Regions from separate parts of the Pseudodesulfovibrio aespoeensis Aspo-2 genome, predicted to be linked through region 2. Evidence: riboswitches for the same ligand, from Rfam matches in the RefSeq annotation. Region 2 holds a riboswitch; the other holds the start of a gene.
What was found. A riboswitch is a leader RNA that binds a small molecule or an ion and turns the genes downstream of it on or off. The one in region 2 is predicted to bind cobalamin.
Positions count from the first base shown of each region.

Region 1 (7,321 bases), 340 kb from region 2:
GAAGATCAGCGAGGCGATCAGAATGCCCGCAAAACTGAAGACCAGCCTGCCTCCGGTCAGGTCTTCCCAGGCCGCCCCGGCCAGCCCGCGCGGGCCCATGACCACGAGCAGTCCGAATCCAAGGACCGTGGGCGGCAGGACCATGGGCAGGGTGACAATGGCGTCGAGGACGCTCTTGCCCCGGAACCGGCCAAACGCCAGCACACACGCCAGCGGAGCGGCCAGCACCGGGATGAGCGCCATGGTCCAGAACGCCAGCTTCGCCGAGAGGAGGAGTGGTGTCCAATCCATGGGCTATTTGTATCCGTACTTCAGCTTCATGGCCTGCACTTCCGGCGAGGCCAGAAATTCGGCAAAACGCGCCGCCGCCTCGGGGTTGGGCGCTTTCTTGAGGATGCAACCCGCCTGGACTACCGGGGGTGCCTCATCCACGACCACAAAGCAGCCCTTCTTGCCCTCTTCCGTGAAGATCGAGGAATAGGCGATGAAGCCCACGTCAGCCGCGCCCGAGGATGCGAACTGGAAGACCTGGGAAATGGACTGGCCGAACACGAGCCTGGGCTGCACCGCGTCCCAGATCCCGGCGGCCTGCAGGGCCTTCATGGCCGAGGTGCCGTAGGGCGCGGTCTCCGTGTTGGCGATGGCGATCTTCTTCACCGCCGGGTCCTGCAACGCAGCCTTCCATCCCTGTGCGCACAGCTTCGTGTCGAGCGACCAGAACACCACCTGCCCCTGGGCGTAGACAAAGGGTTTTTGGGCCAGGCCGTCGGCATAGAGCTTGTCCGGGCGGCTCTCGTCGGCGGCCAGCAGCATGTCAAAGGGGGCGTCGTTGACGATCTGCCCGTACAGCTTGCCGGTGGAGGCATAGGTGGCCTGGACGGTCAGGCCCGTGGCCTTCTCAAAGGCCGGGATGATCTCATCCTGCATGATCGACGTGAAGTTGGCGGCCTGGGCTATGAGCAAGTCTGCGGCCAGGGCGCTCGACGGCAGGACAAGGGCAAGAACAAGCAGGAATGGGGCTATCCGTTTCATGGTCCTTCCTCGGGGGGGTGCGGGTTGCGGGTTGCGGATTGCGGGTGCGGGTTGCGGGTTTCTTTACTTTGACCGGTACCTGTGCAAACCTTGGCCTCATATATGAACGTATCGACACACAACGCAACCGTGTCACGCAATTGGGAAAAAGCGTGACCATACCCGGACACGCCATGCCAAAATCCAGAATGGTCCCCCGCCACTGCCAGCGCGAGCTGTTCAGCGTTGCCGACGACGTGCATCACCTCGACGCGCAGCAGCTCCAAAAACTCACCGACGCCTTCGCCATATGGCGAAGCAGCGCCAGACGGCCCGACAGCGTCCGGGCGCGAGAGCGGGTCGGGCTGACTTTTCTCCTGCTCCGGCACACGGGGGCGCGGCTGGGCGAGGTGCTGGCCCTTGATGACCGCACCGCCTTCGACATGCAACGCGGCGTGGTGCATCTCGGCCTGAAGGAAAGCACGCGAGAGGTGCCGCTGCCCGAGAATTTCTGCGCCGAGTTGGAGCGGGTACTGGAAAGCCCCATGGCCTGCGGCCTCAGGGGGCAGTTCTTTCACCTTGATGCAGGATATCTGCGGCGGATCTGCTATGAACGCGGCAAGGAATGCGGGCTGCCCAGGGAGCTGGCCAACCCGCGCGTGCTGCGCAACTCCCGCGTGGTGGAGATGCTGCGCGGCGGCGTGCCGCTGGCCGTGATCAAGCCCGTGCTCGGCCAGTCGTCGCTGGATTTCGCATCGGGCCTGCAACAGTTCACCCAGGAGGATGTGACCGCCATCGTCCGGCTCGCCCAGACCGACATGCGCACGCGCAGCAGCGCCCGCAACTCCTTCATCGGGCATGTGACAGCCCTGCTGGCCGATACCGTGATGGCCGAGGTAAGCATGCAGAGCCGATCCGGCGTCACCATCCACGCCGTGATCACCGCCGACAGCATGCGCGCCATGCGCCTTGAGGTCGGCACTCCCATCGTGGCCACGGTCAAGGCCCCGCTGGTCAATGTCATGCGCGCCGGACAGACGGTGTCAGGGAGCGCCCGAAACCGCCTGCCAGGGACAGTCCTGCGCGTGCTCGATTCGCCCGTGATCGCGGAGATCACCGGACGCCTCGAAGAAGGGACCGAAGTCTGCGCCCTGGTTTCCGGCCAGAGCGCACGGGACATGGCCCTGCAACCGGGAGACGAGGTGGATTTCTGGTTCAAGAGCCTCTCGGTGGTCCTCAACGCCATCCGGTAGGTTCGCCCCCCCCGCTACATGATGAAGTCCGTGGACAGGAAGTTGGAGCTGTGGTCGGGACACCCGCCACATTTCCGTTTGCCAAGAGCGCGGAAGCTGTATATCTGTTAATCTTGATATATGCATATGGCAAGAAACGGAAAACGGTGAAAAACCGTTGCGGACGCGCCGCTGTAACCGGCAAAACCCGCCCGCATCCACCCGTCAGGGGAAGGGTGCGGGCATGCATGGGGCCGGGAGCCAGAAGACGTCTTGCCTGGATGTGTTCCGGCCCGCGCCCGTTTGCGGTCGCGGACCATCTGCTTCGGACGTTGACCCGCCCGGAGCTGGCTGGAAACTCCTTGTCTGACACCTTGTAAAATGGAGTGGACATGAACGCGCACGTACTTGGTTTTCCCAGAATGGGAACAGGCCGCGAACTCAAATGGGCTTTGGAGGATTTCTGGCAGGGCAGGCTTGACGAGAGCGGGCTTCTGTCTGTGGCGTGGGAACTGAAGGAAAGGCACTGGGCGATCCAGGCCCAGGCCGGGCTGGACTCGGTCTGCGTCGGGGATCATTCCCTGTATGACCATGTGCTGGACACGGCCATCATGGTCGGGGCCGTCCCGGAGCGGTTCCTGGGACACGGCGGCGGCAGCGGTCTTGACACGTATTTCCGCATGGCCCGCGGCGACGCGGACGCCAATGTCCCTGCCATGACCATGACCAAATGGTTCGACTCGAACTACCACTACATTGTCCCGGAGATAGGGCCGGATACAACCTTCACCGGAACGTCCGGCCAGCTTGCCCGGGACATTCATCGGGCCGTTGGCCTTGGCTACAACCCGAGACCGATCCTGGTGGGCCCCCTCACCTTCCTGCTCCTTGCCAGAGAGGTTGGCGGCGTCAGCCGCTGGGACCATATGGAGGCATTGACCAGGGCCTATTGCGACATCCTCGGTGAACTGGCCGGCCAGGCCCGGTGGGTGCAGCTGGACGAGCCCGCCCTGTGCCTCGACCTGCCCCCACAGGCCGCAGAAGCCGCCCGCCATGCCTATGCGCAGCTCGCCAAGGCGTGCGGCCCCTCGCAAATCCTGCTCGCGACCTACTTCGGGGAGTTGCGGGAAAACCTTGGCCTGGCTGTCTCGCTGCCCGTGGACGCCCTGCACCTGGACCTCGTCCGGGGACGCGCCCAGCTCCAAGAAACCCTTGCCGTCATGCCGCAGAGCATGCACCTTTCCCTCGGGCTGGTGAATGGCCGCAACATCTGGCGGACAGACCTCGACGCGTCGGCGAGGCTCGTGGACATTGCCTGCGCCGCTCTGGGTGAGGACCGGGTGATGGTCGCCTCCAGCTGTTCGCTGCTCCATGCGCCCATGGATGTCGAGAGCGAGAACGCACTGGATCCGTCCCTCAAGCAATGGATGGCCTTTGCCGTCCAGAAATGCGCCGAAGTGGCTGCCCTGAAAGGGCATGGGAGCGCCGCCGCGCCAGCCCTGTTCGCCGAGAACCGAGCCGTTCTGGCCGCACGAAACGGAAGTGCCCTGGTGCACAATCCCGCTGTGGCGCAACGCTTGTTGGCCATTGACGAATCCATGCTCACCCGCACCTCGCCCGCCGTTGCGCGGGCCACGGCCCAGCAGGCGCGGATGGGGCTGCCCCTCTTCCCGACCACGACCATCGGCTCGTATCCCCAGACCGCCGAAATCAGGCAGGCCCGGCTGGCGCACAAGCGGGGAGAACTCTCCGACGCCAGCTACCAAGAGGCGATGCGCCGACAGATAAAGGAGACCGTGGGCCGCCAGGAGCGGCTGGACCTCGATGTCCTGGTCCACGGCGAACCCGAACGAAACGACATGGTGGAGTATTTCGGCCAACAGCTCGACGGCTTCTGCTTCACCAGCAATGGGTGGGTCCAGAGTTATGGCAGCCGCTGCGTCAAGCCGCCGGTCATCTTCGGCGACGTGTCCCGGCCAGGGCCGATGACGGTGGACTGGGCCGTCTACGCCCAGAGCCTGACCGACCGCCCCATGAAAGGGATGCTGACCGGACCCGTGACCATCCTCTGCTGGAGCTTTGTCCGCGACGACATTCCAAGGAGCGAGGTCTGCCGCCAGATCGCGCTGGCCGTGCGCGACGAGGTCCGCGACCTCGAAGCCGCCGGAATCAGCATCATCCAGATCGACGAGGCCGCCCTGCGCGAGGGCATGCCCCTGCGCGAATCCGAGCGCGGGCAGTACCTCCGGTGGGCGGTGGACTGCTTCCGCCTCGCCTCGTCCGGGGTGGACGACGCAACGCAGATCCACTCGCACATGTGCTACAGCGAGTTCAACACCATTGTGGAGTGGATAGCCAGGATGGATGCCGATGTCGTCAGCATCGAGGCGAGCCGGAGCGGCATGCGCCTGCTTGATGCGTTCGACGCCAGCCGGTTCCCGGCCCGGATTGGACCGGGCATCTACGACATCCACAGCCCGCGCATACCCGATGCCGAGGAGATTCTCCAACTCCTGCGCAAGGCGTTGCGCGTTGTCCCGGCAGACCGCCTCTGGGTCAACCCGGACTGCGGTCTGAAGACACGGGCCTGGCCGGAAACCCTCGCCTCGCTGCGCAACATGGTCACGGCGGCCAAACAATTGCGCGCCGAGCACCTGGAGGGAACACGGGCAGAGTGATCGACAACCCCGGCTGACTGCACAAGCCCTCATCCCCTGGCAGGGTGGGGGCTGTGCGCCCGGCCCGGCTTGTTCATGAACCGCCCGGCCCGGCATCGACGCCCGACTGCACACTTCATTCACTGCATTCTGGAAAGCGGAGGGGAAAGGCTCAAGAACCTTTGCGAACCCTTGACAGATGTCAAAACTGGCCTCCGGCGACAGACGATTCCGGGTGCTTTGACCCACCACTTTGACCCAGAGGGGTCAAATCACGCCGAAAGAAGACAATCGTGCAAGTTGCCGGATAAAAAAGAAAAAGGGTTGCGGCCTGTTAGCCGCAACCCTTGATCATTCTGGTGCCGAAGAGAAGACTCGAACGTCTAGTTTTTCGGCAGAGCGGCAATGATTTGATTTTATTAGTCTATTTTGTTTTGGCGTGTCCTTTGTGCATGAAGAATGACCTAGCATTTTGACCCGGCTTCAGCAAGGGAGAGATGTTATGCTTTTTGGAATATTCCCAAATGCCTCGACTCGTGATGAAGTCGGCTTTGAATCCTTATCAACGGCGTGAAAGGCCGTAACCAATCAACCGGAAGATCGCTTACCTGCGTTATTTCAATGGGTTGAAATGCCATATTCACCATGAAAAACATAGTTGCCTTTGAGAATGACACTTGGGTGACACGTAAATTCTAACTGAGGGCAGACGAACTGAGCCAAATAGACCTTCATAATCCCTTGAATGCCATTTTTGACAATCCTGAGCGATATGCCATCGTTGATGTTGTGTCAGGCTGGAAAATCGCTCAGGTTAGGTATAAGATACATGCACAAACAAATTTGTTGTAAGCGCACAATGAACCCCTTCTTACAGCAGCACCCCATCGATGCCATGATGCCCTTCATTTCAAGGAGGAGCATCCTGTGCCGCCGCAGATCATTCCCAAGGGCATCGCCACATCGGGTCTCCTGGCCTATGTCCTGGCTTCCAAGTTTGTTGACGGACTGCCGTTCTATCGTCAGGAGCGCATGTTCACACGACTGGGCCTGGATGTATCCCGGAGCACCATGTGCGGCTGGGCTTTTCGGGCTGCCGAAGCTAGCGAGCCGATCATGGAGCTTCTACACGAAGAGATTCTGTCTGGGCCGGTCCTGAACCTGGATGAGACCACGGTGCAGGTGTTGAAAGAACCTAGCCGGAAGAACACGAGCAAATCATATATGTGGCTCGCCCGAGGCGGACCTCCTGGAAAACCCGGCGTACTCTTTCACTATTCGCCCTCGCGTTCCGGCAAGATTGCCGAGGAGTTGGTGCGTGACTTTTCTGGCTACCTGCAAACCGATGGGTATGCGGGGTATAACGCTCTTGGGGAGCGAGAGGGTATTATCCATATGGGCTGTCTGGCGCACGTGCGGCGTAAGTTCATGGACGTGCTCAAGGCTGGGACTAAGAAACGCGGCACCGCCCAGGAGGTGATCGATCTCATTGCTCAACTCTACGGCCTGGAAAAGCAGGCTCGACAAGCGGGCTTTGATGCGGATCGCATCCTGGCCATGCGTCAGAGCCAGTCCAGTCAGATCATGGACACCATCAAGGCTTTGCTTCTGGGGACAGACCAAGCCGCAAAAAGCCTACTTGGTCGCGCCATCTCTTAAGCCTGGAGGCAGTGGGAACGAGTTGAAACGTATCGTGAAGATGGCATTTTGCTGCCGGATAACAATTTGGCCGAGAACGCCATCCGTCCTTTGGCGGTCGGTCGGAAGAACTGGCTTTTCTCCGACTCGCCCAGAGGCGCTGCTGCAAGCGCGGCCTTGTACAGTCTGGTCAAGACTGCGAAGGCTAATGGGCTGGAACCTTTGCGGTGTCTGCATTTTCTCTTTGAAAGACTACCGGGCACGAAGTCGGATGACGAAAGAAGAAACTTGTTGCCGCAGTATATTGTCGCTGAAGAGTTGGCGTGTTAATAGGATGGCAAGGATTGGAAGAAGGCAAAAAATTTGCGCTTACAGTTATTTAAACGCTATGTTTCAACCAAGGGGGAAGAAAGGGGGCTTGGGTGTTGTGTGGCAAAACTCCTGACGGAAAAGTACTTGATGGGTACTCTCGATTTTTTTTCTGAAAATGGCAGGACAACGTTTGTGCTCGCTCTGCCTGGGTGAATTCGCGGGCTCATTCGGAAAACATGAGGGCAATATGGCTGGAGCTGACACGATATTTATCGCGTGCGACGTTCAGGACGCTGATTTCGTCAGAAGCGACATAGCGCCCCTTTTCGAGGAGCGACCTGTCGAGATCTTTTTCTTTGGCGATACGCAGGAGCATCTTCCTCCGGACCAAAGCCTTGTCGTGACCTATCTCGGCGACCGGAACGTCGCAAAGTTCATCCAAAGGGCGATCATCCACCGCTTCATCATTGG
Region 1 covers NC_014844.1:2,828,076-2,835,396, forward strand. The annotation lists gene modB (molybdate ABC transporter permease subunit) at 1-291, opposite strand, end outside; gene modA (molybdate ABC transporter substrate-binding protein) at 295-1,032, opposite strand; gene DAES_RS13180 (TOBE domain-containing protein) at 1,206-2,264, shown strand; cobalamin riboswitch at 2,367-2,533, shown strand; gene metE (5-methyltetrahydropteroyltriglutamate--homocysteine S-methyltransferase) at 2,636-4,921, shown strand; partial or broken gene tnpC (IS66 family transposase) at 5,825-6,691, shown strand; gene DAES_RS17990 (transposase domain-containing protein) at 6,716-6,868, shown strand; gene DAES_RS13195 (TIGR00341 family protein) at 7,098-7,321, shown strand, end outside.
Region 1: another riboswitch for cobalamin. It lies ahead of metE (5-methyltetrahydropteroyltriglutamate--homocysteine S-methyltransferase); the one in region 2 lies ahead of DAES_RS11565 (sirohydrochlorin cobaltochelatase).

Region 2 (7,321 bases):
GGGTTGCGGTACACGATCACGTCGCCGCTGCAATGGGGACACGGTTTTTTCAGCTCCACAGGGACACTCCTCAACGGCAAGACTCAGGCCGCGACCAGACACGGATTCACCCCGCCCTGCCACCGCCCTTGCCCCATGTTGTGGCCCAAGGGGCAGGCCAAGTCAAACCCCATCCGCACCGGTGGCCTGACCCTGGCGCGAGACACACGCCGCTGACCGGCGCATCAGAAGGATAAAGAAAGGAAGCCGCGACAGGCCCAGAGCGGCCCGCCTATTGAGGGGCGGCGATGGTGACTGAAAAGCCCTTGTCGCAGAGCTTCTTGACGGACACCGCGCCCTCGCGCAGCACTTCGAGCCGGGTGGCACCGAGCACGCGGATGACCGTGGACGGCTTGCCGCCCTTGGGCCATGGCGGATCGACGTAGACTGCGCCCGCCAGCTCGACGAGCCTGGGGGAGAGGTCTTCGGGCAGGGCCACCGGCACTTCGCCGCTCAGGTTGGCGCTGGTGGCCACGATGGGTTTGCGCAGTCGGCGCGAAAGTTCGGAGGCAAAGGGATGGCCGCTCCAGCGCACCGAGGTGTAGCCGTCCTCGTCGGACAAACAGGACGGCAGTTCGGGCAGCGCCTTGACCAGGATGGAGAGCGGGCCGGGCCAGAAGGAACTGGCAAGCTCTAGCAGAGCCGCTGGCCTGTCGTCCGTGACCAGCCCGAGCATGTCCACCCCGCCGATGATCAGCGGCAGCGGCTTGACCGCGGAGCGCCCCTTGATGTCCATGACCTTCTCGCAGGCGGCCTCGCTGGTGGCATCGCACCCCAGCGCGTAGAGCGTCTCGGTCGGATAGACGACCACGTCGCCTGCGGTCATGGCCTTGAGTAGATTCTGCACGCGTCCCTCCATTCCTTGTTCTGACCGAATGGCCTTTGCCGCCGGGCGCGGCTGCGGGGCCGGGCATGGAAACTTGGCGGAATATGTATACCTGAACGGGCTGTGTTTCAATTAAAAAAACCCGCCCGCGCCTCGCCGGGCTTATGCCCAGCGCCTGATTATCCTCAACTACATCATCCTTAACTGCATCATCCTCAACTGCATCATCCTCAACTGCATCATCCTCAAATTCATTGTCCCCGCTTCATTGTCCCCGCTGCACGGTCCGCCACTCGGCCCGCAGCGCGGCCAGCTCCTCGTCGCTGAACGAGGGGGCGTCGTAGAGGCCTGCCCGCTTCCGCTGGGTGAAGGCCTCGTAGAGGATGATGGCGGCGGCCACCGAAACATTGAGGCTCTGGACCATGCCCTGCATGGGGATGTAGACCTCGTCGGGCACCAGGGCGGCCAGTTCCGGCGAGGTGCCCCGGTGCTCGTTGCTCAGGATGATGGCCGTGGGGATGGTGAAGTCGAAGTCCATGACCGGCCTGGCCGTGGCCGAAAACCCGGTGCGCAGGATCTGCCCGCCATCATGAGCCGAACCGCCGCCCCCGACCAGATTGCCGACCATGGTCGCTGCGTCCACATGGCGGATGAGCCGTATCCACTTCATGGCCGAGCCCGAGCTCTTCTTGCCCAGGTCCGGCCACTGCGAGGTGGTGTAGTAGAGATGAACATCGGACACGCCAAAGGCGTCGCAGCTGCGCAGCACGGCGGAGACGTTGTGCGGGTCCCAGATATTGTCCATGACCAGGGTCAGGTCTTTTTGCCTTCTGGCGAGCACTTGGTCGATCCGCTGTTTTCTCTTGTCGGATATTTCGCTTTGCATGCCGGTTTGGTACCTGATCTTCATGCCGTTATGCAAGCCGCCCGCGCACACGGCGCGCATTCGGCGCACTTCGGCTTGAGGCATTATTTTTTGCAGCTATTTATTGACAAATTTTTCCATTACATAGGAAAACAATGGTGATGATTTTACATGTCTGAGAATCAGGGGACACCGATGCGAGCACTCATAGTCGAGGATGAATTCCTGAGCCGGAAGGTTCTGAAATCTTTCCTCATGACCCTCTTCGAGGTTGAGATCGTGGTCAACGGACGCGAGGCCATAGAGGCATTCAAGCTGGCCCACAGGGAAAACCAGCCCTATGGCCTCATCCTCATGGATATCATGATGCCCGAGGTGGACGGCATCGAGGCCCTCAAGCAGATCAGAAAACTGGAGGCCGACGAAGACCTGCGGCCACGGGTCAAGGTGATCATGACCACGGCGCTGGACGATCCGCAGACGGTCATGAGATCCTTCTACGACGGCGAGGCCTCGGCCTACATTGTCAAGCCCGTGGTCAAGGAAAAGCTCTACAAGGAGCTTGAGAAGCTCAATCTTCTTACCAAGTAGACAGGGAAAAGAGCATGAGCGACGACCCGATGGTCGAGGAGTTCTTCTCCGAGGTCAACGACAAGTACTATCCCCAGGTAATGGAGGGGCTGGAACTGCTCGAAGTCAGCGAGGTGGCTCAGGGCATCGAGATTCTTTCACGCCCCCTGCACACCATCAAGGGCGTGACCGGCTTCATGGTCGGATTCGAGCCAGCCTCACACTTCACCCACAAGATCGAGGATTTCCTGAAAAAGGTGCAGTCCGGAGATGTGGAGCCGACCCAGTACAACCTGACCCTGCTCTCGCGCGGGATCAACATGATCTTCCAGGTGCTCGAACAGCTCCGGGACGATGCCGTGGACGAGGAGGAACAGGAGGAAGTCCTGGCGCTCATCACCGAGGCGTCAAGCAGCGGCCCGGTGGCTGCCGCAGAGACCGGGGCAGGAGTCACAGTGGAGACACGCGACTCCGTGACCATCATCCGGGTGCGCGACCATCGCGTCCATCTGGACCGACAGTTCAAGCCCGTCATCTCGGCCATCATGGGGGTCGAGCCCGGCGACAAAATCCTGATCGACCTGACCGGCGTGCTCACCTTCGGCTCCACTGCCTGGGCCATGGTGGCCAGCATGGGTTCCACCTTCAAGATCGCGGCCTGCGGACTGAGCCCCGCCGCCAAGCAGACCTTCTACGCCTGGGGATTTGATACCACCATCGCCGTCTATCCCGACGAAGACACCTATTTCACGACCCAGTAAGGAGATTCCATGCAGGACAGCATCAGCAAGTGCATAGAAGACATCGAGAAACAGATTCTCGACGTGGCCAGCTCCGGCTCCGGTGCCGGAGAAGCGGTCAATGCGCTCGGCCTGTCCCACATGAAGCTCTCCAGCGCGAGCGTCATCACCATTCTCGACATGCTGACCGACGGCATCACCCCGGTCAACGATGATATCGTCACGGCCATGCTCGGCGTGTGCGAGGCGCAAAAGCGGTTCCTCTTCGCCGTGGGCGGCCTGCTCCACACCGACGCAACATCCCTTGGCAGGAACGCACCCAGGAGCAAGGCCATAGCCAGGCCGGACTTCGAGGACGAGGCCGAGGCGGCCAGGGCCTTCATGGACCCCGCAGCCATGGCCGAAGGGGAGCCAAAGTGCGACCTCGATGCCCAGGAGACAGGGGAGCAAGCCGACCCGGAGCAGGAGTCCGAACCGGACGTCAAATGCGACCCCAAGACCAAGGGCGGCACACCCGCAACCCAGGCCATCTCGTCCATCCGCGTGCCCACGGACCGGCTGGACCGGGTCATCGAGCTGGTGGGCAAGCTCATGGTCACCTACGCGGTCATCGCCCAGGGCGGGGCGCGCAATCTCGCCCAGATGGCCGCGTCGCTGCGCGAGCTCGACAACGTCATCAGCCGCTTGCAAAAAGAGGTGGACGCCATCCGACTGGTGCCCCTGAAACAGATTTTCATGCCCATGCACCGGCTGGTCAGGAGCCTGAGCCAGAAGATCGGCAAAAGACTCGAATTCACCGTGCAGGGCGATGACCTGGCCCTGGACAAGACCATTGTCGAGAGTCTCAACGAGCCCCTGGTGCACCTGCTGCGCAATGCGGTGGACCATGGCCTGGAGACCACCGAGGGCCGCAAGCAGGCAGGCAAGGACGAGACCGGCAACGTCATCCTCGCGGCCTGGCGCAAGGGCGACACCGCCTTTATCCAGGTGCGCGACGACGGACGCGGACTGGACCCGGACCGCATCCTGAACAAGGCCCTGGAAAAAGGACTTGCCGACCCGGACAAGCACTACGAGACAGCGGAAATCCTCCAGTTCGTGCTCCAATCGGGCTTCTCCACAGCCGAGACTATCACCGATGTCTCCGGGCGCGGCGTGGGCATGGACGCGGTGGTCAACTCCATCCGCAACACCCTTGACGGCGACATCGCCATCGAGAGCACGCTGGGCAAGGGCGCGGCCTTCACCATCTCCATCCCCCTGGACCGCTCGGCCAACGAGGGCATCGTGGAAGCCCTGGTCTGCAAGGTGGGCGGCGACACCTTCATCGTCCCCAGCCGCGACGTGGTCGAGATATACATGCCCAAGATCCACGACGTGGTGGAGCTACCCGACGGGCGCGAAACCGTGGACGTGCGCGGCGAGGTCCACTCGCTGCTGCGGCTGGCCGACCTGCTGGGGCTCACCCCGGAGGTGACCGACATCGAGATGGCCCAGGCCATCGTGGTCCGGGTGGGCGACTACAAGGCCGCCATCCTGGTGGACGAAGTCCTCAGGCAGCAACAGGTGGTCATCACCGGCTTCACCGTGCCGGTCGAGGAAATCTTCCATGTGCCCATCCTCGGCTACGGCATGATGGGCGAATCCGACGCCCTGGTCATCGACACCGAGGAAATCCTGCAATACTTCCAGGAACGGCGCGCCATGGCGCGAACATCTTGACTTGGCCACCCCTGTGGGCATAGTTAGCCAGTCTCAGGTGTCCACCAAGGATTGAAAAGGGAATCCCGTGCAAATCGGGAGCGGACCCGCCGCCGTGACGCTCTCATGAACCGTCTTCATTCATGCCACTGGGAAGGCCCGGGAAGGCGAAGACGGGAGGAGCCAGCCGGAAGACCTGCCTGAGCCCGTTTCCACGGTCTGCCTCCGATGGCACGAGGGCTTGCCATCCATAGGTATTTGAAGGGAAAAATACGGTTCCCCTTCCTCGCTGCCGCATGCGGGGAAGGGGCGTTTTCTTTTCCCGCCAACCAGCCCCTCCCGACGAGGAGGAATCATGACTCGTTCCCATTTCCACATTCCTGCCTGCATCCTGACCTACGCACTCTCCCTTGCCTTTGTCTGCCTGTTCTCTCTGCCCGCCCGGGCCGGACACGGCCACAGCGGCCCGGTCAGGCAGGCCATTGTCCTAGCCGCCTTCGGCACCTCCTACCCCGAGGCCCTCGGCTCCATCCTGAACATCAGGACGCGGGTGGAGCTGGCCAACCCCGGCATCCCGGTGCGCCTCGCCTTCACCTCAAGCACCATCCGCTCCATCTGGCACGAGCGGCGCGACGATGCGGCCTGGATCAAGGACAACCCCGGCGTGCCCGCAGAAGTGTTGTCCGTGAAAACGCCCCTGGCCACCATCGCCGACCTGCAAAACGAGGGCTTCCGCGACATCACGGTCCAGTCGCTGCATGTCTTTGCGGGCGAGGAGTTCGAGGACCTCAAAGGGCTCATGATCGCGCTCGACTCCATACGCACGGTCAAGGCCAAGTCCGCCCCCTTTGCCGCCCTCCGCCTGGGCCGTCCGGCGCTGGGCATGCCCGGCGACGCCTACCCCTACACCGACGACATCGCCGCCGGGGTCAAGGCCCTCAAGGCGGACGTGGACCGGGCCAAGACCATGCGCGCCGCCCTGATCTACATGGGCCACGGCAACGACTTCTTCTCCACCGGCATTTACGCGGAATTGCAGAAACAGATGAACGAGGCCTACGATGTGCCCGTGTTCGCGGCCTGCGTGGAGGGCTATCCCGCCTTTGACGACATCCTGGCCGGACTCAAGGCGGCCAAGGTGAAAAAAGTCCTGCTCAAGCCGCTCATGGTGGTGGCGGGCGACCACGCCTCCAACGACATGGCGGGCGACGAGGACGACGCCTGGAAGATCATCCTGACCAAGGCCGGGTACCAGGTCACCACCGACCTGACGGGCCTGGGCGCTAACGACGCCTGGGCCGACCTCTATGTGGACCATCTCAAGGACGCCATGAGCCAGTCCGGACTGCTCCGCTAGACGACCATGACCACCGCCCCCCGCCCATACCCGCGCCAAAAGGCCCGGACCGGACTGACGCTCCTGCTGCTCGCGGCAGGGCTGTGCGTCCTTGCGGTCGCGGCCACGGGCATGGGGTTCATCGCCATCACTCCGGGCGAGGTGCTCGCCATTGTCTGGGGCTGGCTGCGGGGGGCGGCGGATTCCCTGGACCCGCTCACAGCGGGCGTGGTCCTTGAGGTGCGGCTGCCGCGCATCCTGACCTCGATCTTCGTGGGCGCGGCCCTGGCCGTGGCGGGCGCGGTCTTCCAGGGGCTGCTGCTCAACCCGCTGGCCGATCCCTTCACCCTGGGAGTGTCGTCGGGCGCAGCCTTTGGCGCGGCCCTGGCCCTGCTCCTGGGGCTGACCTTCCTCGGCCCGGCCACCCTGATCCTGACGGCGTTCATCGGCGCCTGCCTGACCCTGCTGGCGGTCATCGCCATGGCCGGGCGCGACGGCGAGCTCTCGCCGGTCAACCTGATCCTCTCCGGGGTCATCGTCTCGGCCATCCTCTCGGCGGGCTTGAGCTTCATCAAGTATCTGGCCGACGAGCGCGTGGCGGTCATCGTTTTCTGGCTCATGGGCAGCTTTGTCTCGCGCACCTGGGGCGACGCCCTGCTCACCGGCGCGGTCTGCCTGCCCGGCTTCGCCGTCTGCCTCCTCCTGGCCCGCGACCTGAACATCATGAGCCTGGGCGCGCTCCAGGCCAGGAGCCTGGGCGTGAACACGGGCCGGGTTCGCCTCGTCCTGCTGCTCACGGCCTCGCTCATGAGCGCGGTCTGCGTCTCGGTGTCGGGGGTCATCGGCTTTGTCGGGCTGGTGGTGCCGCATCTGATGCGGCTGGTGACCGGGCCGGACAACCGCTGGCTGCTGCCCGCCTCCGGGCTGTGCGGAGGCATGCTCCTGCTGGCCGCGGACACCCTGACCCGGGCGGTCCTGCCCCACGAGGTGCCCATCGGGGTGCTCACGGCCCTGATCGGCGGGCCGGTCTTCTGCTGGCTGTTCAGCCGCACCCGCGCCGGGAGGCGGCATGACTGAGGCCGTCACCTACACCGCGCGCGCCCTCGGCTTCGCCCATGGCCCCACGCCGGTCCTGCGCGGGCTCGACCTTGAGTTTGGGCCAGGGTTGTTCCACGCCGTGGTCGGTCCCAACGGCAGCGGCAAATCCACCCTGCTCGACCTCCTGGCCGGATTCAAATCGCCCT
Region 2 covers NC_014844.1:2,491,926-2,499,246, forward strand. The annotation lists gene DAES_RS11535 (NUDIX domain-containing protein) at 1-59, opposite strand, end outside; gene DAES_RS11540 (L-threonylcarbamoyladenylate synthase) at 272-886, opposite strand; gene DAES_RS11545 (TrmH family RNA methyltransferase) at 1,131-1,751, opposite strand; gene DAES_RS11550 (response regulator) at 1,926-2,321, shown strand; gene DAES_RS11555 (Hpt domain-containing protein) at 2,336-3,061, shown strand; gene DAES_RS11560 (chemotaxis protein CheA) at 3,071-4,762, shown strand; cobalamin riboswitch at 4,781-4,959, shown strand; gene DAES_RS11565 (sirohydrochlorin cobaltochelatase) at 5,097-6,098, shown strand; gene DAES_RS11570 (FecCD family ABC transporter permease) at 6,105-7,154, shown strand; gene DAES_RS11575 (ABC transporter ATP-binding protein) at 7,147-7,321, shown strand, end outside.